One region of the Shewanella sp. ISS20 genome, then DNA from elsewhere that is predicted to be linked to it. Evidence: predicted binding sites of a transcription regulator. Region 1 holds the regulator's gene; the other holds the start of a gene.
What was found. Region 1 encodes MetJ, which represses methionine synthesis genes. Its sites were predicted from a motif close to TAGACGTCTAGACGTCTA; they were not measured.
Positions count from the first base shown of each region.

Region 2: the regulator MetJ is predicted to act here: its motif matches at 10,126-10,143, upstream of metH (methionine synthase).

Region 1 covers NZ_JAWRZK010000001.1:2,420,915-2,437,387, forward strand. The annotation lists gene AC1HDP_RS11045 (DEAD/DEAH box helicase) at 1-1,393, shown strand, start outside; gene AC1HDP_RS11050 (HAD family hydrolase) at 1,574-2,194, opposite strand; gene AC1HDP_RS11055 (basic amino acid/polyamine antiporter) at 2,292-3,698, opposite strand; gene AC1HDP_RS11060 (HdeD family acid-resistance protein) at 3,984-4,571, opposite strand; gene metF (methylenetetrahydrofolate reductase) at 4,801-5,703, opposite strand; gene AC1HDP_RS11070 (glucokinase) at 5,911-6,972, opposite strand; gene AC1HDP_RS11075 (bifunctional aspartate kinase/homoserine dehydrogenase II) at 7,229-9,634, opposite strand; gene metB (cystathionine gamma-synthase) at 9,638-10,804, opposite strand; gene metJ (met regulon transcriptional regulator MetJ) at 11,009-11,323, shown strand; gene AC1HDP_RS11090 (conjugal transfer protein TraF) at 11,388-12,596, opposite strand; gene AC1HDP_RS11095 (alkaline phosphatase family protein) at 12,929-14,824, shown strand; gene AC1HDP_RS11100 (pseudouridine synthase) at 14,875-15,807, opposite strand; gene AC1HDP_RS11105 (LON peptidase substrate-binding domain-containing protein) at 15,918-16,473, opposite strand, start outside.
Region 2 covers NZ_JAWRZK010000001.1:2,172,929-2,189,401, reverse strand. The annotation lists gene AC1HDP_RS10130 (S41 family peptidase) at 1-2,026, shown strand, start outside; gene AC1HDP_RS10125 (DUF2999 family protein) at 2,138-2,389, opposite strand; gene AC1HDP_RS10120 (DUF3413 domain-containing protein) at 2,678-4,492, shown strand; gene AC1HDP_RS10115 (type I restriction endonuclease) at 4,633-5,703, opposite strand; gene metH (methionine synthase) at 6,201-9,941, opposite strand; gene AC1HDP_RS10105 (histidine phosphatase family protein) at 10,381-11,121, shown strand; cobalamin riboswitch at 11,310-11,459, shown strand; gene AC1HDP_RS10100 (ABC transporter ATP-binding protein) at 11,575-12,423, shown strand; gene AC1HDP_RS10095 (FecCD family ABC transporter permease) at 12,491-13,489, shown strand; gene cobT (nicotinate-nucleotide--dimethylbenzimidazole phosphoribosyltransferase) at 13,482-14,564, shown strand; gene AC1HDP_RS10085 (adenosylcobinamide-GDP ribazoletransferase) at 14,564-15,361, shown strand; gene cobU (bifunctional adenosylcobinamide kinase/adenosylcobinamide-phosphate guanylyltransferase) at 15,358-15,936, shown strand; gene AC1HDP_RS10075 (cobyric acid synthase) at 16,105-16,473, shown strand, end outside.

The DNA of each region.
Region 1 (16,473 bases):
CGCCTTAGTGTTAGATGAAGCTGATGAAATGCTGAAAATGGGCTTCATCGATGATATCGAATGGATCCTTGAGCACACGCCAAAGACCAGACAGTTAGCTCTGTTCTCTGCCACTATGCCTGAGCAAATCAAGCGTGTTGCTGGTAAGCACTTAAACAATCCTGCTCATATCAGTATTGCTGCGAGCCACACCACTGTTGAGTCAATCGAACAGCGTTTTGTTCAAGTGTCACAACACAACAAACTGGAAGCTCTGGTACGCGTACTGGAAGTGGAAAACACTGAAGGTATCATCATCTTCGTTCGTACCCGTAACTCATGTATGGAACTGGCTGAAAAGTTAGAAGCCCGTGGTTATGCAGCTTCTCCGCTGCACGGTGATATGAACCAGCAAGCTCGTGAACGCGCTGTTGAACAGCTGAAGAATGGCAAGTTAGACATTCTGATCGCGACCGACGTTGCTGCCCGTGGTCTGGACGTTGAGCGTATTGGTCACGTAGTTAACTACGATATTCCTTACGATACAGAAGCTTATGTACACCGTATTGGCCGTACTGGCCGTGCTGGTCGTACTGGTATGGCAATCTTGTTTGTGACTAGCCGTGAAATGCGCATGCTGCGCACTATCGAGCGCGCCACTAACAGCCGTATTTCACCAATGAAAGTTCCTAGCCCAGAAACTGTGGCTGAGCGTCGCCTGTCTCGTTTAGGTGAGCAACTGTCTAACGTGATCAACAATGAGTCATTAGACTTTATGCGTGATGCTGTGGCTCAGTTGTGTCAACAACTGGAAGTCGATAGCGATGCACTGGCTACTGCTCTGTTGTTCCAAGTACAGCAAGAGCGTCCACTGCAGTTGCCTGTGATGCAAGAACGTCAGCGTGACACTCGTGATGAGCGTCGTGATGGTCAAGGCGGCCGTGATGGTAGTCGCGAAAGCCGAGATGGTGGTCGTGAGCGTCGTCCACGTCCAAGCCCAGAGCGTTTAGGTGCTGCTGATCCGTTGAAAGACAATCCAGATCTGAAGATGTGTCGTTACATCATAGATGTGGGTCGTGACCATGGTGTTGGTGTAGGTAACATCGTTGGCGCTATCGCTAACGAAGCTAACATCGAAAGCCGCTTCATTGGCCACATCCAGTTACTGGATCAAATGACCACTGTTGACTTGCCACAAGGCATGCCAAAAGATGTGATGCTGCACCTGAAAAAAGTACGCGTATGTGGTAAGCCATTAAACATTCGTGAAGTAGGTGATGAAGTTATCCCTGCTGACAGCCGCCCAGCTCGTCGTCGTCGCCCAGAAGGCGCGCGTCCTGAGGGTGCTCGTCCAGAAGGCGCTCGTAGCGCTGAAGGTCAACGTGAGCGTCGTCCACGCCGTCCACGTGACTAATTAAGCTAGCCTTTGGCTAACTAATAAAAAAGCCCCTTCTGGGGCTTTTTTGTTGGCTGCGATTTACTGCGCCTAAATGTTTACGAGACTAATGTTTACGAGACTCAAGCTATGTATCACTTGAGCTGCTTGAGTTAGCTGAGTCACTTGAGTCACTTATGTTAGCTATTAATGAGTTTATTAAGAGCGCTCCTTAAGCTCAGAGAGTAACTCGTGATAACAACGAAAGACCCAATCGGCTTGATGCGCATAATCAGGCACACCTTCGGGGCAATACAAGGCCGCCACGCAACCTGCGTTACGCGCCGTTTGGATATCAAAGAGATAATCACCAATAAACAGGACTTGTTCAGCTGGCAGTTGCCACTGCTCACAAAAAACCTGCACCCCTTCAGGATCAGGCTTAGCTTTAACATCATCGCGAGTTAATAATGGTAAATTCAGGCCTAAACGGCTTAAGGTCAGCTCAGCCGCTGGCGCGATATTACGGGTTAAAATCGCCAGAGGTATACCTTGCTGCTGCCAATAGGCAATCAGCTCTGCCGCGCCATCAATCCAAGTAGCCGCCATTGAGCTTTGTAACTCGTATCTGTGCACTAGCGCCGTTGCCGCCGCTAACTCAGTAGCCCTTAAGCTTGATAGATGCGCCAAGATATCCGTGCCACTAGCAATTCCCAACTCACGCCGCAAGCCGCTAAAATCCGGATTTGAATGAGCCAAGGTGCCATCAAGATCGAAAATAACGGCGCTAATGTCACTGAGTTCTATATTCACTGTGCTTGCTGTATTTACTGCCACCATTACTTAAATCACTGTCCTTAAATTGATACTTATTTATACCGCATATACAGTCAGTTTATACGCTAAATTTGTACATTAAGTTCGGTGCGATCTCAGTTTATAACTTAAATAATACCCAAGCAGCGAAATACGCAAGTAACGCTAAAATTAATACAATCATACGATTACCACCAACAAACCACACTTGTCTTTGCTGACGCTTAGCTATGCTAAAGAATATTAACCCGGGGAAATACAACAGAGTTGCCAGCAATAAGTGATGTAGCCCAGAAGCATACAGCAACCAAAAACCATAGAGCATAGCCACAGCGCCAAAGATGGCCATGCTATAAATTTTATCTTGTCGCCCTTGCTTAACGGCATAAGCTGCCACTAATAAATAAGGCACCAAGATCATCTCAGATGAGATGTTTAACAAGGTATTGTAACCACCGCCCAGTAAGTTAACCGCCAGCAAAATACCTTGAATGACTAAGCTTGTAATTAATAAGGTAAATATCGGAGTGCCAACCTTATTGGTCTTACTAAAAATAGCGGGAAACATCTTATCTTTGGACGCTGTATAAGGCGTTTCAATGGCTAACATGGTCCAGCTTAAATAGGCGCCGCACACAGATATAATCAATCCAATACCCACTATGTATAAGCCTGCGGGCCCCATAATAGATTCAAGTACTTTAGCCGCCGAAGGATTAGGCATTTGCGCCAGTTCCTTGGTGGAAATAACCCCCATAGACATTAAGCTCACCAGCACATAAATCACTAAGGTCAACAATAACCCCATCACGGTGGCGCGGCCAACGTCTTTGCGCACCCGCGCCCGCGTGGATAAAATCACTGCGCCTTCAATACCGATAAAGACCCACACGGTAATCAGCATGGTTTCTTTCACTTGCGATATTAACGACTCACTGGGATTACCGGCCACATGGGAAAAATTAAGGGTAAAAGTCTCCCACTTAAATGCCGTGACCACAGCCACAATAAAGATAAAAATGGGGATAAGCTTAGCCACTGTGGTTAAGAGGTTAATCAAGGCAGCGGTTTGCACTCCCCGCAGCAATAAGAAATACATGCCCCAGACAAAAACCGACGCGCAGGCAATAGATACCGCCGTGGTGCCATTACCAAAAATAACGTGCTGCGGCGTATCAAAGAACAAGCCTAAGGTACTGAAAATAATTACTAAAAATGACACATTGGCAACAACAGCGCTAATCCAATATCCCCACGAAGAAAAGAAACCGATTAACTCACCAAACCCAGATTTAGCGTAACCAAAAACCCCAGTAGAAATTTCGGGTTTATGGATACATAACTGCTGAAAAGTTAAGGCCAGAAAAATCATGCCGCCACCGGAAATGATCCAACCTATCATCACAGCCAGAGGGCTCGCGACTGCGGCCATATTTTGCGGTAAGGCAAACACCCCAGCACCAATAATGGATCCCACGACCAAGGCAGTTAACGAAAATATGCCGAGTTTATTATCAGGATGAGACAAAGCAGTGCTCCTTAGCACAAATAGTTGGTTAACTATGACGATTCAACAGGGATTATACACACCAAGTGTAGACGACTCGGTACAATGTTTTAGGGTAACGGGGAAACGGCCAGCAGCGCTGGCCTACAGACTTCGAAGGCTTAATAATTTAGTGGTATGACGGAAAGTCCCCCTAAACAGCGGGCGCTGGTTAGGGTGTTGAAAAATGATGATAAGCGCAAGTCTTAGGCTTATGCCCATGGCCGCCATCATAGTAAAAGTCGTGACTAGGATCATGACTAGCAGTTAACGATCAATATCAGGATTAATGGTTTTTTCAGCAGCTTGCGCTTGGCGCGTGGCTAAACGCTCGGCACTGCGGCTTACTGAAATCAACACTAGCCCTAAAATAATCAGCTTAACCCCAATCAAGATACCAATCACAAATTCAGTCGATACTGGCCATTGCCACATGATAATGCCGGCCATGATTAATGAAGATACGCCGCCCATGGCTATATATCCCCAGCCATGACGTGGGCGCATTTGCAGGGCGCTGGTTAGGCTTGCCATGCCATCTAGCACAAAATAAATGCCTAAGAATAAGGTTAAGGTGGCAAGCCCTAGGCTTGGCATAAATAGCACCACTAAACCGGCAATACCTGTAATGATGGCAAACACTAAGCGGGCACTAAAACCGCGGCCTTCACCAGGCCAAGCGGCCAAACTTTGCACGAAGCCAACGATAAGCAGTACCACACCAAATAATAAAGTGACCGCTAAGCCCATCACCATAGGTAATGCCAAGGCAATAAGACCAAAAATAAGGGTAATTATGCCCCACTTTTTACTGGCTTTGGACGCCCCAGCAATTAACTGATTCATATCATTCATGGTGCTGCCTGATGTAAATTGTATGTGAAGATAGAGTTTAGCTAAGGCGAGATTCCAACACCAGAATAAACTCAGGCCTGACAGGAGCAATATGGGCACGCGTCCAAAAATATAAACTATCTAATTGTAAATATTGAGTTTTTTACAATTAACTAGTGATGAATTATGATTTACCTAACTAACCCTTAGCAACTATGACCATAGGTAGCCCTCACTAGACTTGTCTCAATTAGGCCAAGGCATGAGCCTGCGGCCTAACGCCTAAGGTGTGGCAAATGGCATAACTAAGCTCAGCGCGATTAAGGGTATAAAAATGAAAATCTTTAACCCCTTCTTGGCACAAGACTTTTACCATATCAATCGCCACATTGGCGCCCACTAATTGCCGAGTGTGAGCATCATCCTCTAAACCATCAAACTGCTTATGCAGCCAAGTTGGCAAGGCTACGTTAGTCATGCCAGCAAAGCGCTTCAGCTGAGTAAAGTTAGTGACAGGTAAGATCCCTGGAATAATTTCCACATCTATGCCAGCTGCCGTGCAGCGATCGCGAAAGCGCAAATACGATTCCACATTGAAGAAAAACTGGGTGATAGCGCGATTGGCGCCCGCATCAATCTTGCGTTTAAGGTGAATTAAATCCGCCTGGGCGCTACTAGCATCGGGATGAACTTCTGGGTAAGCCGCAACTGAAATATCAAAATCCGCCACAGACTTTAATAAGCTCACTAAATCATTGGCAAAGCGTGTGGGCTTGGGGCTACCTGCGGGTAAATCACCACGCAGCGCCACTATATGCTTAATGCCCTGCTGCCAGTAGTTTTGCGCTAATTGGCGCAATTCAACATCACTGGCATCCACTAAGGTGAGATGGGGCGCTGCGATTAAATCTGTTTCACGCTGAATGCGTTCAATCACAGAGTGAGTGCGATCCCGCACCCCAGAATTTGCGCCATAAGTCACAGACACAAACTTAGGCTTAAGTGGCGCTAGGCGTCCAATCGATTGCCACAGCAATTGCTCCATCTCTTGGGTCGCAGGCGGGAAAAATTCAAATGAAACATTAATATCGTCTTTAAGCTCAGCCAGATTCTGATTCAAAGATTGAGCGTAGTGCGCATGATGAAAAGCCATAATATATTCCCTTAAGCTGATGGACGTTTAGACGTCTATACGCCCATATACTAGAGCGCATTTGAGCTAAGTCAAGCGTAAATTTTTCATTCACCCACAATAAAGCCATTAAATGGCAACATACAGTTAAGTTTTGTAACCTTACCCCATGAGTAAGGCTACGCTGTGACGTGCTTTGCTGTGCCAAGTTGTGATTGGCAATTTGCCTTATTCAAGCTGATGTTGCTGCCACCATAAGGCGGCGCCGATAAGGGCGGTATCGCTATTGAGCGCTAACTGAATGGGAACAGGCTGCAAATAATGGCGCACATCATCTTTTGCCATAACCCCATTTATAAACTCATCTTGCTTAATCAAGGGCACTATTTTTGGCAAAATGCCGCCGCAAAGTACCACGCCACCTAAGGCGCCATGAGCCAGCACTAAATCACTCACCACTTGCCCGAGCCAATAACAAAAACATCTAAGAGTGCGAATTGCGAGTACTGAGTTCCCCGCCAAAGCGGCTTCGGTAATGGCCGCAGGGGAATCGAGTAAGCTTGTAGGAATTGCGTTGATTGGTGTCTCTCCAGATTGAGCCTCTCTAAGCATAAGCTCTGCCATTGCTTGACATAAGCGCACTAAACCTGGGCCTGATAAAAAATATTCCACATTAACCACACTGACTTGGCGGCGGGCATGTAGCAGTAAGGCATCTTGCTCAGCATTGGTGGCAGCAAGGCAAATATGGCCCGCTTCACAGCCAACGGGGACAAAGTGCTGCTTCATAGGATGCAAAACCGCAGCGCCAAAACCTGTGCCTGGGCCGAGCACTAAAATCGGGGCGCTAGTGACAGCTTCTCCTGCTCTAAGAGTTAATAACTGTTTGGGATCTAAGGCGGGGACACTGTTGGCGTAAGCTACAAAATCATTAAGCAGCAGCACATGCATATTAAGCACCGCGCTTAATTGAGTAGCACAAGTGCTCCAACCTAAGTTAATAAGATGCACTTGCTGATTAATCACAGGGCCTGCTAAGGCAAGGCTCGCGCCAATTATCTTAAAATCTGTAGGTATCAATGCCAAATATTGCTGCACTAATGCCAATACGCTACGCGCGCCTTTACTGGCTAAAGTCAGGGCTTGTTGGCACATGGGCTTATTCTCTAAATGCCCTCCACTAGCCACCAACATAGGTTCATATAAATTGCTATTAACGTCAGCCGCTACTAATGCAAACCGGCCATTAGTGCCGCCTATATCTGCCACTAAGATCCATGCCTTATTCATCGCCGCGATCCTTCCGTCATTAACTGGCATTTAGTAATTATTGATGATTTTTAAGCACTCTTTGGTATTTTCAACGAATCCCTTCAATTACTTATAGCTTAGGTATGATCTAAAGGTGCAGCCAAATATACAACTCACTGTCGCTATCTAGAAACAAAAAAGCCAATACCTAACGGGCATTGGCTTTTATTAATGGCGAAGTAGTAAGTTAACTTAGTTGCTAAAGATCAAAGGCCACTCACAACTTATTATTGTCTTATTCGTGTAATAGATCGTGGCAAATTTGCGCCAGATCCGATTGCACCGCAGAGGCCGTTACTTCACGGCCAGCACCTGGGCCACGAATGATCAAAGGATTACTGTGATAGCAAGCCGATCGGATCACAAACACATTATCCCCAGGGGTTAAGTTGGCGTAAGGGTGCATTCTTGCAACTGACTCTAATCCCACCTTAGCGCGACACTTGCCGCCCTGTAGATCAAGACTTGCCACATAACGGATCACTTGCCCTTGCGCCGCCGCATGAGCAAGGGCTGTGGCCATGGGGCCATTAAGATCGCTTAACTGATCAATAAATTCAGTTAATGACACATGCTGCAAATGATCTGGCACTAATGAGGTTAACTCAATATCGTCAAGCTCAAGGGGCAAGCCTATCTCGCGGGCTAAGATCAATAATTTGCGCTGCATATCCCGCCCAGAAAGATCATCGCGGGGATCAGGCTCAGTGATCCCTAACTCTTTAGCCTCAAGCACTAACTGTGAAAAATCTTGGCTGCCATCAAATTTCTCAAACAACCAACATAAGGTGCCAGAAAAGATCCCACCTATGGCTTCGACTTTATCGCCTGAATTATGTAAATCATTTAACGAATGTTGCACGGGTAAACCGGCGCCGCAGCTGGCGTTATAGCGCCAAAATAAGCGCCTGACATTAAGCTGCTGCTTTAACTGGCGATAAAAGGGTAATGGACTGGAGCCTGCGAGTTTATTGGCACTCACCATATGAATGCCATGGGCCAAAAATGCCGGATAGTGCAAAGTTAAACTGGCGCTGGCGCTAATATCTAAGGCAATCAGCTCATCACAAGGCAAAGCGGTTAATTGCTCAAATAAATCAGTAAATTGCCACTCTTGCCCTTGCTCGACTAAACGCTCAATGCCAACGCTAGCATCTATGCCTTTCGCATCTATATAGGCCTTGGTAGAACTCACTACCCCTAATAGCTCAAGGCTGATTTGTAATTCATTGCTTAAATTTGCCCGCGCCTTAGCAAATAACTGCAACCAAGCCGAACCTATATTGCCAGCGCCAAGTAAAATCACACCAATACGCTTACGTGGTCCAGCGCAGCGTCTATGCACCTTTTGAGTTAGAGTTGTCACCTGCGCGGCTGGCACTAAGGTTACTAAGCTCAATTCATCTTGGTATAAAGCAAAGGCGCGGCGATTAAGTAAGCGCGCGAAACCGCGGCGATAGACATTGGCATCCGCGCTAACTAAGGCAACTAAGCCGTAGTCATCACAGCGACTAATGGCGCTAAGGCCAAAGGCATCGCTCAGCTGCTGCAATAAGAGCAAGGTTTGCTGGCCATTATCTAAGGTGCAGGCCAAGCTAAGCTCACAAGCCTCTTGCTCATTGGTATGCAGCCAATGGGCTAACAAGGGCACGCCTTGCTGAGTAAGCGCCGCTAATAACTCCTTGCCATCGCCTGCTACTTGGCAGCGTAGTAAGCTTACGCGTTGCAGGCTAGTAACCACTGGCGCGCTGGCGCTATGAGTCACAGGAGAAATCAACGTAAATTTAGTGTGGGATGCATAGCTTGAGCGCACAGCTAAACTCACCTCGGTATCAAACAAAGGCTGCAAAGTACGTTCATGCAATACGGGCGATCCTAGTCGCGCCAAGCGATCGGCTTCAGCTAAGGTCATGGAATCGAGCAGCTGCGCATCGCTGATCTTATTAGGATCGGCATTAAACACGCCTTCGACGTCAGTCCAAATAGTCACTCGATTGATGCCCGCTAACGCGGCGATCAAAGTAGCGCTAAAATCCGATCCATTACGACCCAATAACAAGGTTTCGCCTTGAGGGTTACTGCATATAAAACCTGTGATCACTAAACGTTGATCGCCAGATTCATCCAATAAACGCTGCACTAGTTTCCGCGATTGATCCATACGGATCTTAGGCACTATGCCTTCATCAGCGACTAAAATACTCGGCGCATACACGTGACAAGCTTCAACCCCTGAGCCGCGCAGTAACGCCGCCATGAGCCGCGCCGACCAGCGCTCACCAAAGCTCACTAGATAACTGGTTTGATAATGGGTCATGGCATCGAGCTGCAATAAAGTCACTATCTCAGCTTTATCGGCGCCAAGGCGCTCACGCAAATCACGGGCGCTATCATTGGTGAGTAACTGCTCCACCATATGCTGTTGATACTGAATTAATTCCGCTAAGGCTTCTTGCCAAATAGCGCCTTGCTGACGCAAAGCTAATAAATGATATAGCTTGTTGGTGGTCTTGCCCGCAGCAGACACCACCACCAGATCGTTACTCTGACCATGGGTTAGCAGTATATGAGCCACCCGGCGATAACAATCGGCATCCGCCAAGCTTGAACCACCAAATTTATGCAAATGACGACGCACCATACCTTACTCCTCTAAACCACTGGCCACGGCTAATGCGTGGGACAAATCAGCCACTAGATCCCGTGGATCTTCAATGCCTATTGATAAACGGATCAAATTATCACTAATACCCGCTAAACGCCGCGCCTCTGGATCCATAGCTCTGTGGGTCATAGTGGCAGGAATGGCCACTAAACTTTCCACCCCACCTAAACTTTCGGCCAGCGAGAAAAACTTAAGCTCACTGAGAAAACGGGTCAATTGCGCTTGGCCGCCTTTAAGCTCAAAACTCACCATAGCGCCAAAGCCTTGTTGCTGGCGCACGGCAATGCTGTGGGCGGGATGAGAGCTAAGTCCTGGAAAATGAATCTGGCTCACCGCCGTACTTTGCTGCAATAAGGCCACCACAGCTTGGCAGTTTTCTTGATGTTGGCGCATACGCACACTTAAGGTACGCAGCCCTCTTAAGGTTAAATAGCTATCAAACGCGCCGCCGGTTAAGCCTAGCGTATTGGACCACCAGTTAAGCTTATCAGCGATAGCAGCATCTTTTGCAATCACGGCGCCGCCAACGACATCGCTATGACCATTAATGTATTTAGTGGTGGAATGCACAACTATATCAGCGCCAAGTAACAAGGGTTGCTGCAAGACTGGCGACAGAAAAGTGTTATCGACCACTAATAAGCTGTCAGTCTCTTTAAGCTTGTGGGCAATAGCAGCAATATCGACAATGCGCAGCAAAGGATTGGATGGGGTTTCAAGCCAAACCATAGCAGGCTGTAATGTTAAGGCGGCATCAATTGCTGCGGCATCGGTTTGATCTATGACTTTAAGTTGAAAATGCCCTTTGGCAGCCAAATGAGTAAACAAGCGATAACTGCCGCCATAACAATCATGGGGAATAATCAGCAGCTGCTCAGGAGTCAGTAAACTTGTGACTAGGGTGATGGCAGCCATGCCAGTGGCAGTTACTACTGCGCCGACGCCATGCTCAAGTTCAGCGAGTGCTTCGGCCAACAAACAGCGGGTAGGATTACCAGAGCGGCTGTAATCAAAGGCGCGTGGACTTAAATGATCACTAAAACTGTAATTGGTCGACAGGTATAATGGTGGCACTACCGCCCCATGCTGAGTATCACTTTCAATGCCTTGGCGCACGGCTGCAGTTGCTGTATATCTGTTGGCCATAATCAACTCCGCTTAATGCCATAATAGATGTCTAGACGTCTAAGCTAGCTTATTAAATAATCAAGGTCAATAGCCGTTTAGCGGGATAGACATCCAAACATCAAGAAATCTATTTGCATTGATCCCGAAAACACCGCAATAATTTGACTAGAGATTGTAAGGGGTTAAAATCTGCCCCGAATTCTTGATATCACAGGTGAATCAATGACCGAATGGAATGGCGACTACATCAGCCCTTATGCTGAACATGGCAAAAAGAATGAACAAGTGAAAAAGATCACTGTGTCTATTCCTTTGAAGGTGCTGAAAGTCTTGACTGATGAGCGTACTCGCAGACAAGTTAGCAACCTGCGTCACGCAACTAACAGTGAGTTACTGTGTGAAGCATTTCTGCATGCCTACACTGGCCAGCCATTACCGAATGATGAAGACCTGTCAAAAGACAAGCCTGACAGCATTCCGGCAGATGCCAAGCGTATTATGGATGAGATGGGAATCGCATGGGAAGACATGGAGTAATCCAGGTCTCATGGCAATAACAAGGGGCCTAGGCCCCTTGTTAATGTTTCAAACAGTTAATCACTCAAAACTGGTAACGGGTTTGCAGCGCAGCGCCCAGACTATCGCCAGAGCCAATCATACCGGCTAAATCTATCGAAAAAACATCACCAATGCTGACTCCTGAACCTATGGTGTAAATATCATCATGGGTAGCTTCTATGTCATAGCGATAACCTAAGCGCAAGGATAACCAGTCAGTCGCTTTAAGCTCGCCGCCCATGCGCCAATATTGGCTCGCAGTCATAGCCTCAAATGGCTTATCTTTATTTAAATCAATGTCTGAGCTCAGCATCAATCGCTGCCAATCCCAAGCCACACCTAAGGTATATTTTGGCTCAACATTAAAGCTAAAACTCTGACCATCAATAGCTAAACTGTCTAAGCTGTGGCTAATAAGATCCCGCGCGCTCAGTCCTAAAGTGAGATTGTGCAGAGGCATTATGGTCATGCCCACATCCAAATTAAAATGGGTGGCATTACTGCGGTATTTATCATCGCTAATATCATCATTATCAAAATTATTAGCGCTCGCCACATAGTTAAAACTATCTAAGCGCTGAATTTTGGGGCTTATCCCCACAGTCACAGGCATATTGACGATAGATAAGGGATAACTGAGCGCCACCCCAAGCTCAGACACAGCCCCAGCCACTGCTGTGCCACTTGAAGTTAATGAGCGCGTATCGGGCGGATTACTGGGATCAAGCGCGGCTAACACATCAAGATCCCTTTGAGTGACATCGGCGATCGCCATGCCTTCCACATAGGTTTGATAAAATACAGCGGCAGGAATGCGCCATGACGGCATAGCCACTGCGGCGCCAATAGCCGCATTAACATAGCCACTGTCACCGGCTAATTGCTCGAGATTGGTAATTAATTGCTGCCGATAGGCATCAATCTGCGCCTCATCGGCATTATCTATGGCTTGATTAAGGCCATCATAACTTTGTTGCACTTGATCAAAGCCGCTTTGCAGATCATCGCGATCAGAAAAAGTTGCCATGACTGACGGCAGTAAAAGATCGATATCATTTTTGCGACTGCTAGGTTTGGCGAGTAAGGCAGGATTATAAAACACAGATGCCGCCTGCTGACTACTAGCCACGCCAACGCCGCCCATAGCTAGTGCTCTTGCATCTATATTGGCTTGCCCAGCAAAAGCGCTAGCGCTTATGCCACTAAGACATGCCGTGGTAAATAGCAGCCATCCTTGGTTAGTTTTCATCATTATCTCCCTGATTTATTAGCTTGTAGCACATCAAGAATCATGCTGAAAATATCAAGATCTGCCTTGTATTTACTCTAGCTCAGTAAATCTTAGGCAGAGTAATATCCAGCTATTTTTAGCGGCAGTTTTAGCTAAAAAACCGCTAAGATATTAATCAAATAATTGAACAGCAAGGCGAATTTATTGGAAAATTTTTTTAATGAGTTAATCTTTATAATCAGTCTTAGCACTTTGCAAACGCAGCGCCGTTGTTTACCCTAAGCCTATCTTCAGATAATAAGCTGGATAAGCCTTTGTCCTCTTCGCCGCTGCCATTAGTGCTCGCAGGTCCCATGCTTAGGCATAGCGATCGCAGCCATATAAGTTTATGGCTAGTCACTTCTAAGCCGTTAGCGCAATTAACTTTGAGCCTTGATAATGCGCCCTATTTACTAGATAGCAGCCACATTGAGGCCACGCGCTTAGGCAGGCACGCTTGGCAATATTTGCTCCATTGGCGCAGCGATCAGCTACTAGCTTTGGATCGCGCTATTGAATATCAGTTGCGTGATAGCTTGCATGGCGATCTTTTTGCTGGCATAGACAATCTGACTTACGATCGCAGCAGCTCACCGTCCCTGTATTTACGGCCACGCTTAGAGCAAGTGATCCATGGATCTTGCCGTCAGCCTCATCATCACAGTAGTGATGCCTTAGTGGCCGCCGATGAAACCTTGGCGCAAGGCGCGCAAGCTTTGCCATCACAGCGCCCTGATATCTTGATCATGAGCGGCGATCAAGTGTATGTCGATGATATTGCAGGTCCCATGTTAGTTGCGATCGCCAAAGTCATTGAGATGCTGGGCTTGCCACAAGAAAGCTTTACTAGCGCTGCGATCGCAAACAGCCAAGCCTTTAGTTATGATGCTAGCGCGCTTTATGGCCGCCATAAAAATCTCTTACCTACGACCAATTATGCTGGGATCACAAGTGTTAGCCGCTGGTATCGCAATCATCCCATTTTCACCTCGTCCATGGCCGAAAATCATCTGGTAAGCCTTGCGGAAGTCATCGCCTTATATCTGCTGACATGGTCGCCAGAGCTTTGGAAACTCCTTGATATCCCGCATCAATTACCCGATTTATCACCAGCCAATCAAAGCCGCTGGCAACAGCAATGGCAGCAACTGTTAGTATTTAAGGCGGGCCTTACTCAGGTCAGGCGCTTATTAGCCCATGTCCCCGTGTATATGATTTTTGATGATCATGACATTACCGATGATTGGAATCTCACGGCTAAGTGGGAGCAAGCGGCCTATGGTCATGATTTTTCAAGGCGAATTATTGGCAATGCCTTGATTGGCTACAGCCTATTTCAATGCTTAGGTAATTGCCCAGAGCGCTTTAGTCGCGAGCTTAAATGCGTGAGCACTTGGCTAAATAATGTCGATTATGAGGCGCTGCCGCCCATGCTTGGGGCTGAGCAAGATAACATCATCCATCAGTTATTAGCCTATAACGCTTGGGGTTATGAGCTCAACACTCAGCCAAAAGTCGTGGTACTTGATACCCGCACCCAGCGCTGGCATAGAGAGTCTAACTTAGCTAAGCCCTCAGGCTTAATGGACTGGGAAGCCTTAAGTCAGTTGCAGATGAGTATTTTAGATCAAAGGCAAGTGATCTTAGTGTCACCCGCCCCCATGTTTGGTGTGAAACTAATTGAGGTTATCCAAAAAACAGTCACAGCCATTGGCGGCTCCTTATTAGTGGACGCTGAAAACTGGATGGCGCATCCTGGCACTGCCAATACGCTACTGAGTATTTTTCGCCATAGACGCACGCCTGAAGAGTTTGTGATTTTATCTGGCGATGTTCACTACTCTTTTGCCTACGATATCCATATTCGCTTTCGCCAACACGGCCCGCACATACATCAAATCACCGCCAGTGGTTTTAAAAATCAATTCCCAGAAAAATTGCTACCTTGGTTTGATAAGTTTAATCGCTGGCTATTTGGTTACGCCTCGCCGCTTAATTGGCTCACGCGGCGTAAACGCATGGTGATTCGAAGCCTAAGGCCGAACCACAGTAAGCAGCGACGTTTAGTCAATAAAAGTGGCTTTGGCCGAGTTTATTTTGATGACAAGGGCGCACCAATCTCGATTCAAGTGGTGCATAGCGATCTCAGTGTTAGCGAGTTTTACTCGCCCATGGCGCGTTCAAATAAGCCTGCTAATGCCGCCAAGTAAGAGCTGCCCCAAGGCAGCTAGATGAATCCCTTAGAGTGCTGCTGTGCCCACTAGCTAAGCCAGCGCTCAAGTTCAAGCCCTGGCACTTGCCAGTGATGATCTATATGAGTAATAGGATCGCAAAAACTTAACTCACGCGCCAATAACTGTAATGGCCGCTCAAAATCATCTGGGCCTTTAGGTTGCAACTCAGGATAAAAACGATCGTTTAATAGCGGCATGCCAAGGCTTAGCATATGCACTCGTAACTGATGGGTTTTACCGGTGATAGGGCTTAATTCAAACAGGCCAAGGTTTCCTTTCACCGCCACTAAGCGGATCTCAGAATGAGTATTGGCGTCCCCCGCGACCACTTGCATTAAGAAGCTGGGATCGGCAGGTTTGAGCCGATTTTCAATGGTCCACGCCACAGGCAAGCGTAATTGCCCGGCCTGATATTGCTCAATCAATTCCTGGGTTAACTTAGCTATGGCATGATACTGTTTATTAATGGTTTTTGACTTAAACAAGTCATGATATTGATGGCGCGTGTCAGGGTTGGCGCTCAGTAACACTATGCCGGCGGTTTCGCGATCGAGGCGATGGGCTGGCACTAAGGTATCAATGCCTGTGGCTATTCGTAAGCGATGCACTAGGCATTCGTTGACATAATTTCCACTTGGAGTCACAGGTAAAAAGTGCGGCTTATAGGCAATGACTATCTCAGCATCTTGATACAAGATCTCTACCTTAAAGGGGATCTTAGTTTCAGCCACGACTTCACGGAAATAATACACCCGCGCGCACGATCTATATTGGCTTGTGGGATCGATTAAGCTGCCATCTTGCCAAGTGACTAAGCCTTGGCTCATGCGATCGCGCCAAATAGCGTCCTCTATATGGGGGAAACGCTCACACAAGTAAGCCAGCACAGTCACGCTTGGATCAGGGTGTTGCGGTAATACCAGATAAGAGGCTTGGGCAGCGCGGGCAGAGGTCATAATCATTCACGGCAAAAAATCAGTGGCGCGATCATACCGCTAAACCCCAAAAATCCAAAAAATCAAAATTCATTCAAGCGATCTTAAGCCAGCGCTCACTTAAGTCATTCCAATCAAAACTCATGCTGAATCAAAGATAAGACAAAATTCATCGTCTTATGGCAATCGGGTTGGCTCAGTAACTGATGTTTATCACTGTTATACATGGGCAATAATTCCAGCCAACGCTCACTCACCCAACTGGCATCTTGCAAATGGGTATCACCATAAAGATCGAATAGATCGGGATGCACCTTAAAAAATTCCTGTAAGGCCAAGCTCACAATATGATATTCCCCCACTAACGGCTCAGACTGCCAGTGTTGGCTAGGTAAAGTGTGCAGCATGAAGCGGCCATCTTTTTGCTTCATACTCGAAATCACGCGCACCCGCTGAATGCCTTCTACCACTATCGATAAGCTATTATCTGCTAACTGATTGAAATCAATAATATGGCACTGAGTGGCTATGGGGTAACAAGGCGGGTTGGACTCACTTTCCATGGCAATGGCCAGTTGCTGCTGCAGTTTAAGGCATTCAACTATGGTCACTAGATGTTGCGGTTGCACCACTCGAATTTCACGCCGCCCCCTAGGCAAAATCAGCATATCAGATGAAAACAATGACATA
Region 2 (16,473 bases), 250 kb from region 1:
AAGCCAGTTAGTGGCTAAGAGTTTTGGCATTAAAGCCTCTGGTGTTGCTAGCTCGCCCGATAGCCAGTGGTTAGCCTATACCAAGCTTAATCCTAATTATTTAAGTGACTTATATTTATATAACATTAAGTCGGCCAAGCATTTTAAAGTCACAGATGGCATGAGTGATAACAGCGAACCTGTGTTTAGCCGTGATGGTCAGTACTTGTATTTTGCCTCATCCACTAACCAAGGGCCGTCAGCCTTTGACTTAGATTTATCCAGCCAAGAGCAACCAAGGCGCTATGGTTTATACGCCTTAGTGTTGCAACAAGATGGCAAGTCGCCCTTACTGCCTAAGCTTAGCGATGAAGCTGAAATTAATGCCACTGAAAAACCAGCAACCCCTGCAACCCCAGCGGTTGCAGGCAAAACTGCTGAGTCAAGTGTTAGCCCTAAAACTCCAGAAGCGGCAGCGCCTGTGGTTATCGATACTGACAACTTAGCGCAGCGCATAGTCGCGCTCCCTGTTGCCCAGCGTAATTATTGGGATTTAGTCAGCGCCGATGATAATCATCTCTACTTTATTGAAGGCGTGCAGGCTGGCGCCAGTATTGAAGTTGATGGCCAAGGTTTAGCGAGCTCAGAGCTTAAGCGTTTTAATCTGACCGAGCGCAAGGTTGAAAGCTTAGCGCCGGATGTTAGCAGCGTAAGCGTGTCGGGTGATGGCAAACAGTTATTGTTAGTCAGTAAGGATAAGACACTGTCGACGGCTGCCGTTGGTGAAACCATTAAACCTGAAGTGTTAGTCACTACCGATGTTAAAGCGCTTATCGATCCACAAGATGAATGGCAGCAAATCTTTGATGAAGCCTGGCGGAACGAGCGGGATTATTTTTACGATGCCAATATGCATGGCCTAGATTGGCAAGCGGTTTACCATAAATATCAACCGCTAGTGAAGCATGTGGCGCGCCGCGAAGACTTAAACAGCTTAATGCGCGACATGATTTCTGAAATGCAGGTAGGCCATAACTACATAGTGGGCGGCGATATTCATCAAGAGCCGAGCGTTAAGGTTGGGCTATTAGGCGCGGATGTCGCTATTAACAAAGGCTTTTATCAACTCACTAAGATTTATAACGGTGAGCGCTGGAATCCGCATTTAAAAGCGCCGCTGGCCGTGCCTGGCTTAGATGTTAACGTCGGCGATTATATTTTGGCGGTGGATGGCAAAAACCTAAATACAGACGTGAGTTTTTACTCTTATTTTGTCAATAAGGCCGATAAGCAAGTGCGCCTTACCGTGAGTCATGATGGCAGCTTTGCTAACAGCAAAGTGGTGGTGGTTGAACCCATAGCAAGCGAGAGCGAATTGCGCCATGTGCATTGGGTAGAAACCAACCGCCAGTATGTGGATGAAGCCTCCAAAGGCCAGATAGGTTATGTGTATTTACCTAACACCACGACCGCGGGTTACAGCAGCTTTAACCGCATGTATTTTGCCCAAGTCGACAAGCAGGGCATGATTTTAGATGAGCGCAGTAATGGCGGCGGCCAAGCGGCCAACTATATTACCGATGTCTTGAGTCGCCAGTATTTATCTGGCTGGAAATATCGCTCTGATGAGATGATGTTCTCTACGCCATCGGGCGCCATGTACGGCCCGAAAGTGATGCTGATTGACCAGGATGCGGGCTCTGGCGGTGACTTTTTGCCATACGCCTTTAAACGCTTAAAGCTTGGCACCTTGATAGGTAAAACCACTTGGGGCGGCTTGATTGGCATTTATGCTAACCGTCCATTTGTCGATGGTGGCACTGTCACTGTGCCTAACTTCCGCTTCTTTACCCCAGATCATGAATGGCGTATTGAAAACGAAGGGGTAGCGCCAGATATCGAGGTGGAGTTAGACCCTGTCGCAGTCAATCAAGGCCGCGACCCACAGCTTGATAGCGCCTTAGCCGAAGTAACCTTGCAGCTAAAAACCGCTAAGCCAGTCGTGCACCAGCAAGCGCCAGCATTTCCCACTGAGCTTGGAAAATAGCAGGCAAATAGCGCGCTAAATATGGCCTTGGTCATTAACAATAAGCCACTCAATTGAGTGGCTTATTTTATGGGGCGCGGCTTAGCTAGGCGGGCAGGTTTTCCGTTGAGCTTACTTTTGCAGTTGAGCTTTTGCGGCTTCAACCTTGGCAAAATCTAATCCTAGCTCTTCCACGGCTTGCTTAATCAAGCCTGGATTTTGCATGACCATAGCCATTAATTGCTGCAGTTTTTCAGGCGCTATGCCTAACTGACTGATCACACCCATGGCCATTAATGGGTTTTCGGTCAAGGTTTGAAATAATGACTGAATTTGGCTATCACTGACTTGGTGTTCTTTTAACATAGCAATAATGGGATTCATCGCGGACTCGTTATCAATAGTGAATGGGTTTTGACTGCGCCAGATGTTATCACAGCTTAAGCACAGGCGCATATCAGCGCTTAGGCTGCTGTAACGCTTGTTGATCGCGTGTTCTTCGTTTGATTGGGCGGTTAGTTTTGCGGCTAACGGCACCATAGCAACACTAGCTCATCCTGAATTAACTATTGATTATTATCCTAAAATTAATGTACCTGTCAGTCATTTCAATCCATAATCGCGCGATTTTAATAAGATTGCAGATATTGATTTTGGCTTGGAGGATGTGCGGTGCAAGATAAATTAAGTAACTATGGGCGCTTTGTGATGGTGAATGCGCTAATAGCTATGGTCATAGCGTGTCATTATTTGGCTTATTTACCCCAGTGGCCAGCAGAGTTATTGGCGCAAGTGTTCTTGGTGAGTTCCAACATCAGCCATTTCATGGTGTTAACTGCAGGCTTAAGCTTAGTGGGCCTGCCGTTATTATTACTGCCCGCTCGGGCGCGCTTATTGAGTCAGGCATTGTTAGCGACCTTACCCCTGACGGCCTTGATCATAGATACCTTTGTATTTGCTCAGTATCGCTTTCATATTAATGCCGTGGTCTTAGAATTAGTGCTCTCTGGGCAAGTGGTTAGTTTTCCAGTCGTTATGTATCTGGCGACTGCCGCCACCATAGCCGCTATTTTTGTGGCTCAAGTCTTGCTGCTTATAGGATTGGCCAAACCGCAAAAAATTCGTTTTCGCATCTTAGCCGCAATAGGTGTTGTGTGTTTGCTGGCTAGTAATGGCATTCACATTTGGGCCGCTGCCCACGGTTATCAACCTGTGACTGTGTTAAAACGGTATTTTCCTCTGTTTTATCCGTTAACTGCCAATGGCTTACTGGCTAAGTATGGACTAGTTAATGCAGATGAAATTGCTGCGCAAAAGGCGCTGAATATTAAGCGTCAGGGCGATCTTAATTACCCGAAAGCGCCATTACTGCTTGAACCCATAGAACAGCCCATGAATATCATGATGATAGTGGTTGATTCATGGCGCTTTGATACCTTTAACGCGCAAAATACGCCGCATATGTGGCAATTTGCCAAGCAAGGGCAGAATTTCAACCAGCATTACGCCACAGGTAACTCTACCCGCACTGGTATTTTTGGCTTGTTTTATGGCGTGCATGGCACCTATTGGCACAGCTTTTTAGCCAATCAAACGTCACCATTATTGGTCGATAGAATGCAGCAATTGGGTTATCAAACCGGTATTTTTGCTGCCGCCCATTTACGCTCGCCTGAATTTAATCAAACCGTATTTAGTAAAATTAACGACTTACGCCTTGAGTCCGATGGCAGTCGCCCTGCGGAATTAGATCAAGACATCACCCAAGATTGGCAAGCATGGTATGGCGCGCGCGATGTTAAGCGTCCAAGCTTTTCCTTCTTATTTTATGATGCGCCCCATGGCTTTGATATGCCAGATGACTACCCCTTAGTGTATGAACCGCAGGCCAGTGGCGTGAATTTCTTAGCGTTAAACAACAGCTCTGACCCTAAGCCGCTGATTAATCGCTACAAGAATAGTGTTCATTATGTCGACAGTTTAGTGCAGCAAGTACTAACAACCTTAGAGCGCAGTGGCGATCTCGCGAATACCTTAGTGATTATCACAGGCGATCATGGCCAAGAGATTAATGACAATGGCTTAAACTTTTGGGGTCACAACAGTAACTTTACCTCAGTACAAGTGCATGTTCCCTTTGTTATGGTCGCGCCTAATATCAGTGCCGATAAGTTTTGGCCTGCCGATACTGTAACGACTCATTTAGATGTGGCACCAACCTTAGCTAAGCATTTTTTAGGGGTGCAAAATCCGGTCTCAGATTTTGCACAAGGCGCGGATTTACTTGGCCCAGTGGTGGAGCGACCATTTGTGATGGCTTCCAGTTACAGCAGTTATGCCATTATGACGCCCGATCGTATTTTAGAAGTCGGTGCCGGTGGGCAAATGCAGCTGCTAGACAATCATAATCGCCCTGTTCCTAACGAGAAATTGCAGCCAGAATATTTGCAGCAAGCATTAGCAGAATTAAGGTCGTTTTATCTTTAATCATTAAATGTTTAATTGATCAAACTAGCCCAAAGTAAGTTGTTCGCTTCGGGCTAAATATCACGGCAATGCTTGGCAAATCGTGTGTCTAGTGGCTTTTATGTTACATAAAAGAAGAAGGCCCTTACCGGGCCTTTTTGTTATTCATATAAAGAAACGGTATTTAGTAGTTGCTCAGTAAAATTGAAAATGTCATCGACAGTTTCTATAGGATGGCGAGTTTCATTTTTATCATAATCAAGAATCCCTATGTACTTTTGTTTAGCATTGAAGTGAAGTCTACATAATGGCTTTCTATTATTATCGTCAAGTAAGATGCCAAAATAGCTTTGGGTGTCTCTACTGGTAATTCGGCTAACATCCACTTTCTGCCTTAAAATTGCTTTTGTGATGTTAAAGCCTTCAATCTCTTCTGCAGTTGTATTTATTTTTGACTTTTCATCTTCGTCAGTAACTTTTGACTCGATAATTGGTGTTGTTTCAGTCTCAGCTTTGTCATTACCTAATGCAGACTTAAGACGCTCATTAATGCTGTCATTGAGGAATTGTCTAAGTGCTTTTTGCGTAATTTCATAGAACTGCTGTTTTACTTTTGCAGTCAGCGTTCCATCATAGGCTCTTGATGCAAAAAATCTCACAAACTCATCTTCGGGATCTTTGAATTGCTCAGAGATTATTTTCTTTATTTGGCTGAGATATTTCAATTCACCCGCAGAGCTTACAATTGAATCAATGTCAAAAACGGTTTTCGATAACTTTTTGATTTCAACTATGATGTGCTCGTCTATATCTTGGATATTGAATTCTAAATATGGCTTCTCGTCCATCTTGTTTGGCGCGTCCATATCTGTAAATACTTGATATTCAATGCCATTGGTAAGTATTGCTAATCGAGCATTTGTGACTGAAAAATATCTAAATAGCTGTGCTGCATGTTTTATGGAAAGTTTTTCACCATACTTTTTGCACTCGATTAATATTTGCACTTCATTATCTTTCATCAGCGCATAATCAACTTTTTCAGCCTTTTTACCGACCGTATCAGCGGTAAATTCTGGAATGACCTCTGTTGGGTCAAAAACATCCCATCCCAATACTGTGCCAAGAAATGGCATAATTAAGGCGTTTTTTGTTGCTTCTTCGGTCTGCAACTTATCCTGAATTTGCGGGATTCGTTTTGCTAATATGTTGACGCGTTCAATAAAGTCCATTTTATTACTCTTGTTTTGCATTAGTAGGCTTGTTTTATATCAGCCAGCTAATAAATTATCTAGACTGATAAATGCTAATTGTCGTCTTAACCATTTAATTTCTATTGACGACCACTCAATTTAAGTTTGCTAATTTAAATGACTACTAATTTATATATAGCAATATTAAGTTAAGACGATGGTAAAAAGAATATTAGAAAGTGGACGGTTGGAATAGATAGTGTGTTGTCGAGTTCGAGACCATCTGCGGCAAGGATGCCGCAGTTGAGCCTACAAGGATGTACTCGCGGCGAGTCGAGAAATCGACAACACGGTAGCCCGCCGCAGGCGAATAGCCATGACAAGTTAATGAGTATCACTCATCATAGTTGCCAGCAAAACTTGGTTTACACGGCAAGTGAAACTAACCTCCACATCCGTGTAAACCATACCAACAGCGAAACTCATAACCACACCATCAGCAGAAAAATTCCGAACCTGTTTACACTGGGCGTTGATTACTCTGGATCATAATCAAGCACAGGTGCTAACCACTTCTCGGTGTCTGTCACTGACATGCCTTTGCGCTTGGCATAGTCTGCCACTTGATCGCGACCAATATTGGTGATGCCAAAGTAGCGCGATTGTGGGTGGGCAAAGTACCAGCCAGAAACCGCGGCTGTGGGGTACATGGCATAGCTTTCTGTAATGTTAAGATTGATAGTTTCATCGGGCTTAAGTAAGTCCCACAATAAGCCTTTTTCGGTGTGATCAGGGCAAGCGGGATACCCTGGGGCTGGGCGTATGCCTTTATATTTTTCGCGAATTAAGGCTTCGTTATCAAGCATTTCATCACTGGCGTAACCCCAAAACTCTTTGCGCACACGCTCGTGCATCCGCTCAGCAAAGGCTTCGGCTAAACGGTCTGCTAAGCATTTAAGCATAATGGCATTGTAGTCATCGTGATTGGCTTCAAAGCGCGCCACATGCTCATCTATGCCGTGACCTGTGGTAACTGCAAAACCGCCCATGTAATCAGCAATGCCGCTGTCTTTTGGTGCCACAAAATCGGCAAGGCAGAAGTTATGGTTGCCGACGCGCTCGATTTGCATCCGCAGGTGATGAGTCGTTAACTCAAGCTCAGTGCGGCTGTCATCGGTATAAAGTTCAATATCATCAAAATTGACTGTATTGGCTGGGAATAAACCGATAACGCCTTTGGCGGTCAGCCATTTTTCTTGGATTATGGTATTAAGCATGGCCTTGCCATCGGCAAACAGTTTTTGGGCTTCTTCGCCGACTACTTTATCGGTAAGGATTTCGGGGTAATGGCCGTGCAATTCCCACGCGCGGAAAAACGGTGTCCAATCGATGCGCTCCACTAAATCGGCGAGCGGATAATCATCAAACACTTGGCGGCCGAGTACCTTAGGCGTAACTGGGGTGTAATTGGCCCAATCATGCTGGCAGCTATTAGCGCGAGCCTCTTCAATGGAGACGATATTTTTGCGTTTAGCCTGAGCTAAGCGCTTTTCGCGCATATCCGCATATTCGGCATAGGTTTGATCTATGGTGGCTTGGCGCGTCTCATTGCTAATCAGTTTACTGACCATAGGCACAGCGCGGGACGCATCGGCAATGTAAATGGCGCCATGGGGATAATGGGGGGCTATTTTTACTGCGGTATGAATTTTCGAGCAAGTGGCGCCGCCAATAATCGCCGGTATAGTTAAGCCTTCGCGGTGGAAGGTTTTAACGTTATGCACCATTTCATCAAGGCTTGGGGTAATTAAGCCTGACATGCCGATAATATCAATCTTGTGGGTTTTCACTGCTTCTAGAATCTTATCAACCGATACCATAACGCCTAAATCAAACACTTCAAAACCGTTACAGGCGAGCACTACGCCGACGATATTCTTGCCGATATCGTGCACATCGCCCTTGACTGTCACCATTAAAATTCTGCCGTTAGACTGACCTTCGGCTTTTTCTAGTTCTATATAAGGGTTTAAGTAGGCCACCGCCTTTTTCATGACGCGCGCCGATTTAACCACTTGGGGTAAGAACATTTTGCCTGAGCCAAAGAGGTCACCGACTATGTTCATGCCATCCATTAATGGCCCTTCAATCACATCGAGCGGACGGGTGGCAAGTTGGCGCGCTTCTTCGGTATCTTGGTCGATAAACTCGGTAATACCTTTAACGAGTGCGTGGGCGAGGCGTTGCTTGACTGGCCAAGTACGCCACTCAAGATCTTCTTTTTTACTCACAGTGGCTCCATCGCCGCGGTACTGCTCGGCGATTTCTAACAGTTGCTCGGTATTGCTGGAGTCCGCCACTTTACATGGCAAATTAAGCACTACATTTTCAACCCGCGCTTTTAATTCGGGGTCAATATCATCATAAATCGCTAACTGCCCAGCGTTGACTATGCCCATGTCCATACCGACATTAATGGCGTGATATAAAAACACGGCATGTATGGCTTCGCGCACCGGATTATTACCGCGAAACGAAAACGACACATTCGATACGCCGCCAGAAATCATGGCGTGGGGCAGGGTGGCCTTAATTTCTTTAATGGCATCAATAAAATCGACGGCATAGTTGTCGTGCTCATCTATACCTGTGGCGATGGCAAAAATATTGGGGTCAAAAATAATGTCTTCGGGCGGAAAACCAACCTTATCAACTAACACCCGATAAGCGCGGGTACAAATTTCAATTTTGCGCGCCTTAGTATCGGCTTGGCCTTGTTCATCAAACGCCATGATGATGGCCGCGGCGCCGTAGCGCTTCACTAAGGTGGCTTGCTCAATAAACTTAGCTTCGCCTTCTTTTAAGGATATAGAGTTAACTATGCTCTTGCCTTGAACGCATTTAAGCCCAGCTTCTATCACTTCCCATTTAGAGGAGTCGATCATAATCGGCACGCGGCTAATATCTGGCTCAGAGGCAATTAAATTTAAAAACTTATGCATGATTTCAGCGCCATCGAGCATGCCTTCATCCATGTTGATATCAATAATTTGCGCGCCGCTTTCTACTTGCTCGCGGGCAACATCGAGCGCTTCTTCAAATTTTCCTTCTTTAATCAGGCGTAAAAACTTAGCTGAACCTGTGACGTTAGTGCGCTCCCCCACGTTTACAAACAAGGTTTTGGCAGCGATAGTCAGTGGTTCCAAACCTGCTAGGCGGCATGCAACCGGAATATTTGGTATCAGTCTTGGCGGGTGTTTAAGCACAGCGTCACGAATAACGCGGATATGCTCTGGGGTACTGCCGCAGCAGCCGCCAATAATATTCAGTAAGCCTTCGGCCGCCCATTCTTTAATTACCCGCGCCATGTCGTGGGGCGTTTCATCATAGCCACCAAATTCGTTAGGTAAGCCGGCATTCGGGTGCGCCGATACAAAGCATTCGCTAATGCGCGCTAATTCTTCCACATAAGGGCGCAGTTCTTTTGGGCCAAGGGCGCAGTTAAGGCCAATGGATAGCGGCTTGATATGGCGCAGTGAATTATAAAAGGCTTCTGTGGTTTGGCCGGTTAAGGTGCGACCCGAGGCATCGGTAATAGTGCCAGATATCATTACCGGTGGGCGATTTGGTGAATGCACCCCAAAGAGTTCATCAAAGACAGTTTCAATGGCAAATAAGGCGGCTTTCGCATTTAAGGTATCAAAGATGGTTTCAACTAAGATAATATCGCTGCCGCCTTCGATGAGGGCTTTGGTAGATTCAGTGTAAGCGGTCACTAACTCATCAAAGCTGACGTTGCGAAAGCCAGGGTCATTAACATCAGGGCTAATGGAGCAAGTACGGTTAGTGGGGCCTAACACACCCGCCACATAGCGGCGAACTCCGGTTGCGAGTGTGACTTCATCACAGGCCTCACGGGCTAAGCGCGCGCCTGCAAAGTTAATCTCGGCCGACAGTGACTGCATGTCATAATCAGCCATAGCGATAGTAGTGGCGTTAAAGGTATTAGTTTCAATAATATCGGCGCCAGCAAGCAGGTAATCTCGATGAATTTGTTTGATGATCTGTGGTTGAGATAATACCAAGAGGTCGTTGTTACCTTTAACATCGGTATGCCAATCCTTAAAGCGCTCACCGCGGTAATCGGCTTCTTGTAATTGATGGCCTTGGATCATAGTGCCCATGGCGCCATCGAGCACCAGAATGCGCTCGGTCAATGCTTGGGTTAATGCCGCGCGTACAGAATTACCTTGTTGAGCTTGAGATTCGCGTTCCATGATCATCTTCCTGCTAGTTATTATCGTGCTAACTGTTATTTATCTTATAGTTATCGGCCAATCCACTATGGAGTAGCCGCGCTTTAGATGCCAGTTTTTGTTGTGATCTTGTTGTGGTTATTGCCTTGTTCGGTAATCTTACCCACCTAGTTTTGTGTCTCTGGTCTAAAATGTTTTGGATGTTTAAACGTATAGACGTCTATAATCATGTTTTTTGATGGCTAATGCAAGTAGGGGCATCACAGTACCAAGCTCAGCTTAATTGGTGGAGACTGGCTAGCTTAAGTTGGCTTAAATTGGCTTAAGTGAGTTTTCCGGAGTGAGTTAACTGGAATGAGTTAGTCAGATTAGCTAACTGAGATGGCGCTAATACTGGTAGCCAATGGCACTTGGCTACCACTGTTTTTAATTGATTGTTTTATGCAACTGCGAGGGGCTAATGCCAAGAGCTACTACTAGTGCTACAAACACCACCATTGATGCTACAAAATCAGATGGGGATAGCACTGAGTTTACCAACGTGCGCATTATGCTGTTTCGACACGGGCAGTGTCATGGCGGCGCAATCTTTCGTGGCCATAGCGATGTCGCGCCGAGCGCGCTTGGCTTGCAACAATTGCAGCAAGCCCTGACTCATAGCTATGCGCGCTTGGGCGCACCTCATTTGATTGTGAGCTCAGATCTTGGGCGCTGCCGCCAAGGGCTGATGACGTTTTATCAGCAGCATTGGCCGAATGGCGCAGGGCCCAAGGTTGAAGTGACTGAGCAATTACGTGAGCTTAATTATGGCGATTGGGACGGGCAGTTAATTAGCAATATTTATCAGCACACGCCAAGCGCCGTTGAAGATTTTTATGCCGACCCTTGGGCATTTGCGCCGCCAAATGCTGAAACCATGGCAGCCTTTGCCGCGCGGCTTGATAGCCTGTGGCAGCAAGTGTTGACCAGTGTTCTTACGCGCGCGCCTGCTAATCGCCATAATCACAGTACGCCGTGTGTGTGGCTAGTCACTCATGGCGGCGTGATGCGCTACTTAATGGCTAAAGCCTTAGGGCTTGGGCAGCATGCCGGTATTTATAGTCAGTTACAGCTAGGCTATGGCGCTGAGGTGGAAATCATGGCTTGTTTAGATAAAGGTCAGTGGCATTTACGCTTGATTTGGCCAAGCGCGGCTGGCTGAAGCTAAAAAGGGCGTGGTATCTGAGTTTACAGCTTAACAGTGCAAGGTTTAGCACCTAAGGGTGATAGCGCTTAACACTCAACACTCAACACTTAACAGTAACTTGAGCGCAAAAATTACGTTAGAATTGCCCGCGGCTTGGCTTGGGCTTTCGCTAAAAATACAAACACAAACTCGAACTAAGCTTGCCACACAATCGAGTCAAAGGTGCCAAGGCAGCATGCTGCAACTTGGCGATAAAGGGAATCGGGGAGCGTTAGCTCATAAGCCCGAACTGTACCCGCAACTGTAAGAGCTTAGGCTCAAGTCAGAATACCTGCCTTTGACAACCACTTATCATGCTAGGCGGGTCACCTAGCCGGAGAGACACAGTGAATCACAGCGCAATTTCAATGGCTCGCGCCCCTCTTGACGCCAAGCTTGGCCGCACCGCTTATTTGCTCGGGGCGCGCCATGGCATCGCTTGAGGTTAACGGCTTACACTGGCAAGTGGGCGATCGCGCCTTACTCGATGCTATCGCTTTTTCTGTAAAGACAGGGCAAATGCTTGGCATTATTGGCCCCAATGGCGCGGGTAAGTCATCATTGCTGCGCTGCCTTTACCGCTATATAGTGCCAACAGCGGCCACTATTGAGCTTAATGGCGAGCCGATTGCTCAGTATTCTGCCAAGGAATTTGCCCGTAAAGTCGCTGTGGTGCAGCAAGATACTCCTGTTGAACTGGATATGACGGTTGAGCAACTAGTGGCTCTAGGGTTAACGCCGCATAAAGGTTGGTTTGCTTCACTTACCGCCAGCGATAAAGCCAATATTGCAGCCGTGCTTGAGCGCGTGGGCATCTCCCTATTAGCAAAGCGCCCTTATCACGGCCTATCGGGCGGCGAGAAACAGCGCGCCTTAATTGCCAGAGCCTTATTGCAGCAACCGCAATTACTCATCTTAGATGAACCCACCAATCATCTGGATATTCGCTATCAAATCCAAATTATGGAATTAGTGCATTCGCTGGATATGACAGTCATAGCCTCGATTCACGATCTCAATTTAGCCAGCGCCTTGTGCGATCAGTTATTAATGCTTAATCACGGCCAAGTAGTGGCCATGGGCACGCCCGCAGAAGTGCTGACAGAAGCGCGCATTGCCGATGTCTTTGGTGTGTGCTGTCAGCTAGTTAAGCATCCGCAGCACTCGCGCCCATGTATTCAATATTTTTACGGTTATGAATTTCAAAATCGATCGCCTAACCAAGTCTCTAGCCAATCACTTCATCAAGGGATTAATCAGCACAAGGTCAATAACTAACATGCTGTTTAAGACACATATCAAAGCAAGCACTCTGGCTGGGCTCAGTTATAGCGCCGCCTTAGTGATGATGTTACTGGGCTTGTTATTGAGTTTATTATTGAGCTTATTGCTGGCCAGCAGTTTCGGGGCTGTGCCTTTATCTATGAGTCATATTCTCAAGGATGTAATGAGTTTTATCACAGGTGCCGCGCCGGATTCATTAAGCTGGCAAATATGGTGGCAACTGCGTTTACCGCGGGTTTTACTCGCCTTTATCGCAGGCGCAGGCTTATCCATAGCGGGCGCCGTATTACAAATGGTGACTCGTAACCCATTGGCCGACCCTTATTTATTTGGTATCTCATCGGGGGCCTCATTAGGGGCTGTGGTTGTTATGACCTCGGCGCTCGGTAGCGCGGCATTGTCTTGGTTAAGTTTGCCCATAGGCGCTTTTATTGGCGCGAGTCTATCAGCGCTTTTAGTGTTAGGCGTTAGCGGCAAAGGCTTGCATGGACAGGTGGAACGCATGCTATTAGCTGGGGTGGCCACATCCTTTATGTTTGCCGCCTTGGCGAGCTTATTGCTGTATTTCTCTGATCCTATGGCTGCGGCCTCTGTGCTGTTTTGGACCTTGGGCAGCTTTAGCGCTGCTACTTGGCAAGGGTTATTACTGCCAAGCGTGGTAGTGCTTGTGAGCCTTGGCATATTGCTAGCGATGAAACGGCAGTTATTAGCCATGTTAGGCGGCGATGAAACTGCCCATACTTTAGGCTTGAACGTCGCCAATTTACGGCTTAAGGTATTGTTATTATGCTCATTAATTACAGCTGTGCTGGTTGCCACTTGTGGCGGCATTGGCTTTGTTGGCTTGATGATCCCACACACAGTTAGGTTATTGCTCCCCGGGCGGCAGCCATTATTGCTGATAGCTCTTACGGGCGGCATTTTTATGGTATGGGTGGATGTTTTAGCGCGTTTATTAATCCCTAATCAAGAGTTACCTGTAGGCGTTATTACAGCCGCACTAGGTAGCGTATTTTTTCTCTTTGTACTTAAGCGGCGGCAACAGGAACACGATGTTTAATATCAAGTCATTAGATAAGAGTAATCAAGCAAGCATTCAGCATGTTATCAATCAAAAAACTAAGCCGTTAGGCGCGCTTGGTAAGCTTGAATCCTTAGCGCTGCAAGTGGCATTAGTGCAAAACCAAGCTAAATTAGCAATTTCATCACCAACCATGTTGGTGTTTGCAGGCGATCATGGCATAGCCAATGAAGGTGTATCGATTGCGCCGCAAGCGGTAACGCGCCAGATGTTGCAGAACTTTTTAGCCGGCGGCGCCGCGGTGAATGTGTTTTGTCGGCAAACGGGCTTTAAGCTGGGCTTAGTGGATGCTGGCATAGTTAAACCGTTAACGGCACCTGAGCAAGTCACCAATCAAGGGGATTTCTTTAGCTGCCGTTTAGGGGCGGGTACTCGCGCCTTTCATTTGCGTGATGCCATGAGTTTAGAGCAAGTGGAGCAAGGCTTAACGCAGGCGCGCACCTTAGTGAATCACTATCAAGCTCAAGGCTGTAATTTATTGGCCCTTGGCGAAATGGGCATAGGTAATACCTCATCGGCCGCCGCCATTTTAGCGGCCTTAACCGATTTGGACGCCAAAGATTGTGTGGGACGCGGCACTGGCATAAGCGATGATGCCCTTGAGCATAAAGTGCGTTTAGTGCAATTAGCCTTAAATACTCACCGCAAAAAAATGAAAGATGCTAAAGCGATTTTAGCTGCCGTGGGCGGCTTTGAAATAGTCATGCTGACGGGCGCCATTTTAGCGGCCGCTGAGCAAGGCATGCTGGTGATTATTGATGGTTTTATTGTTACCGCCGCTGCGCTACTTGCCGTGAACATGCACCCAGAGTGCCGCGATTATTTAATTTTTGCCCATAACAGCGCCGAGCGTGGTCATCAGCTGATGCTGAACTTATTAAATGCTGAGCCGATTTTAGATTTAGGCATGCGCCTTGGTGAAGGTAGCGGCGCCGCCTTATGTTTACCTATGGTTGAGGCCGCAGTGAATTTTTATAACCAGATGGCAAGCTTTGATGATGCTAAGGTCGATGCTGTGGTTCCTGCCAATGCTAACGATGACAGCGCGCTGTGATGGCGCGTCTCATCAAAGAATGGCAATTAATGCTGGTTGCCATCGGCTTTTTCACCCGCATTCCTGTGCCTGCCAGCATACAAGTTGATAGCGACAAGCTTAATCATGCCAGTCGCTACTTTGGTTTAGTCGGTATTTTAATGGGCGCCCTGTGCGGCCTAGCATTAGTGATATTGGCCCAGTGGTTACCTATCTCAGTCGTGGTCATTATTGTGATGCTGCTGAGCGTGCTACTCACCGGCGCCTTTCATGAAGATGGTTTAGCCGATACTGCCGATGGTTTTGGCGGCGGCTGGCAAGTGAGCGATAAGCTTGCGATCATGAAGGACTCGCGTCTTGGCACTTATGGCGCGGTCGCCATATTGCTTATTTTATTGCTGAAATGGCAAGCCTTAACCTTACTGGCTGAGCATTCGTTAATGGCTGCGGTCGTGGCGCTCGTGCTCGCTCACGGTTTAAGCCGCGTATTAGCGGCGAGCCTTATTTACACTGAAACTTATGTGCGTGATGAAGGTAAATCTAAGCCGCTGGCTAATCAGCAGCAACCTATTGATTTAGGTGTATTATTACTCACGGCATTAGTACTGGTATTCTCGCTGCCGTTAAGCACTATTATGGTGTTAGGCATAGGTCTTATTGCCTGTCGGCAACTGTTGGTCTTATGGTTTCGCCGCCAAATTGGCGGTTATACCGGCGATACCTTAGGTGCGGCGCAGCAGCTTAGTGAAGTGTTGATTTATCTGTTGCTACTTGCCATTACAGGCAGTCAATTAATGCCATGGATACCACTTATATGAAGCATTTAGTCATAGGCGGCTGTCGCAGTGGTAAGAGTCGCTTTGCTGAGCAGTGTATTGCCGATTTAGTGCAAACTTATCCTGGCTATTCTTGCCATTATGTGGCGACAGCCTTGGCACTGGATGATGAAATGCGCGCGCGTATTGAGCGCCATCAAAAAGACAGGCAAGGCGGCGCCATCAAGTGGCACACCCATGAAGTAGGCACTGAATTAGCGGCGACGTTACACGCCTTAAATCATCCCCAGCAACTAGTGCTAGTGGACTGTTTAACCTTGTGGTTAAGCGGCTATTTATGTGATGAAGCTAATTTATGTGATGACGCTAAGCATCTAGTGGCCGATACAGAGCATTTTAACCAAGTTAAGCAGCAACTGCTGGTGGCCATCACAGATTTTAGTGGTCACTTAGTTATCGTCAGTAATGAAGTGGGCTCAGGCATAGTGCCTTTAGGCGAGTTATCGCGCCGCTTCACTGATGAAGCCGGTTGGCTCAACCAAGCGGTAGCCGCGTGCGCTGATAAGGTTACTTTAGTGGTGGCAGGACTGCCTTTGCCACTTAAATCAAGGCCTTAACGCTATGTTCGCAAAGACAGCAGTGTTAGCACCGAAGTGATAAAACCGTATCGATAGCATCCTATCGATAAGAGCTGTGTCGATACTAACAGTAGCGACACGTAAGCGCTGAGCCCAAAAGGCCTTGGCGCTGATAGCAAATTATCTAAAAAATACAAAGGATTGTGTATGAACACATTGGTCCCCATTATGACTCAAAGCTCTCAAAAGCGCGCAGCTCGCTGCTTAATGGTGCAAGGCACCACGTCCGATGCCGGTAAAACCACAGTGGTTGCAGGTTTATGCCGCGTCTTTGCGCGTCAAGGCCATAAGGTTGCCCCTTTTAAACCGCAAAATATGGCGCTTAATAGCGCTGTTACTATTGATGGCGGCGAAATTGGCCGCGCCCAAGCCTTGCAAGCGGCGGCTTGTTATCAAGCGCCGCGTAACGATTTTAATCCGCTGTTGTTAAAGCCTCAAAACGATACTCAAGCGCAAGTGGTTGTGCAAGGCCAAGTGCTCAGCTCAGTTGCCGCTAAAGAGTTTTTTGGACCCCAT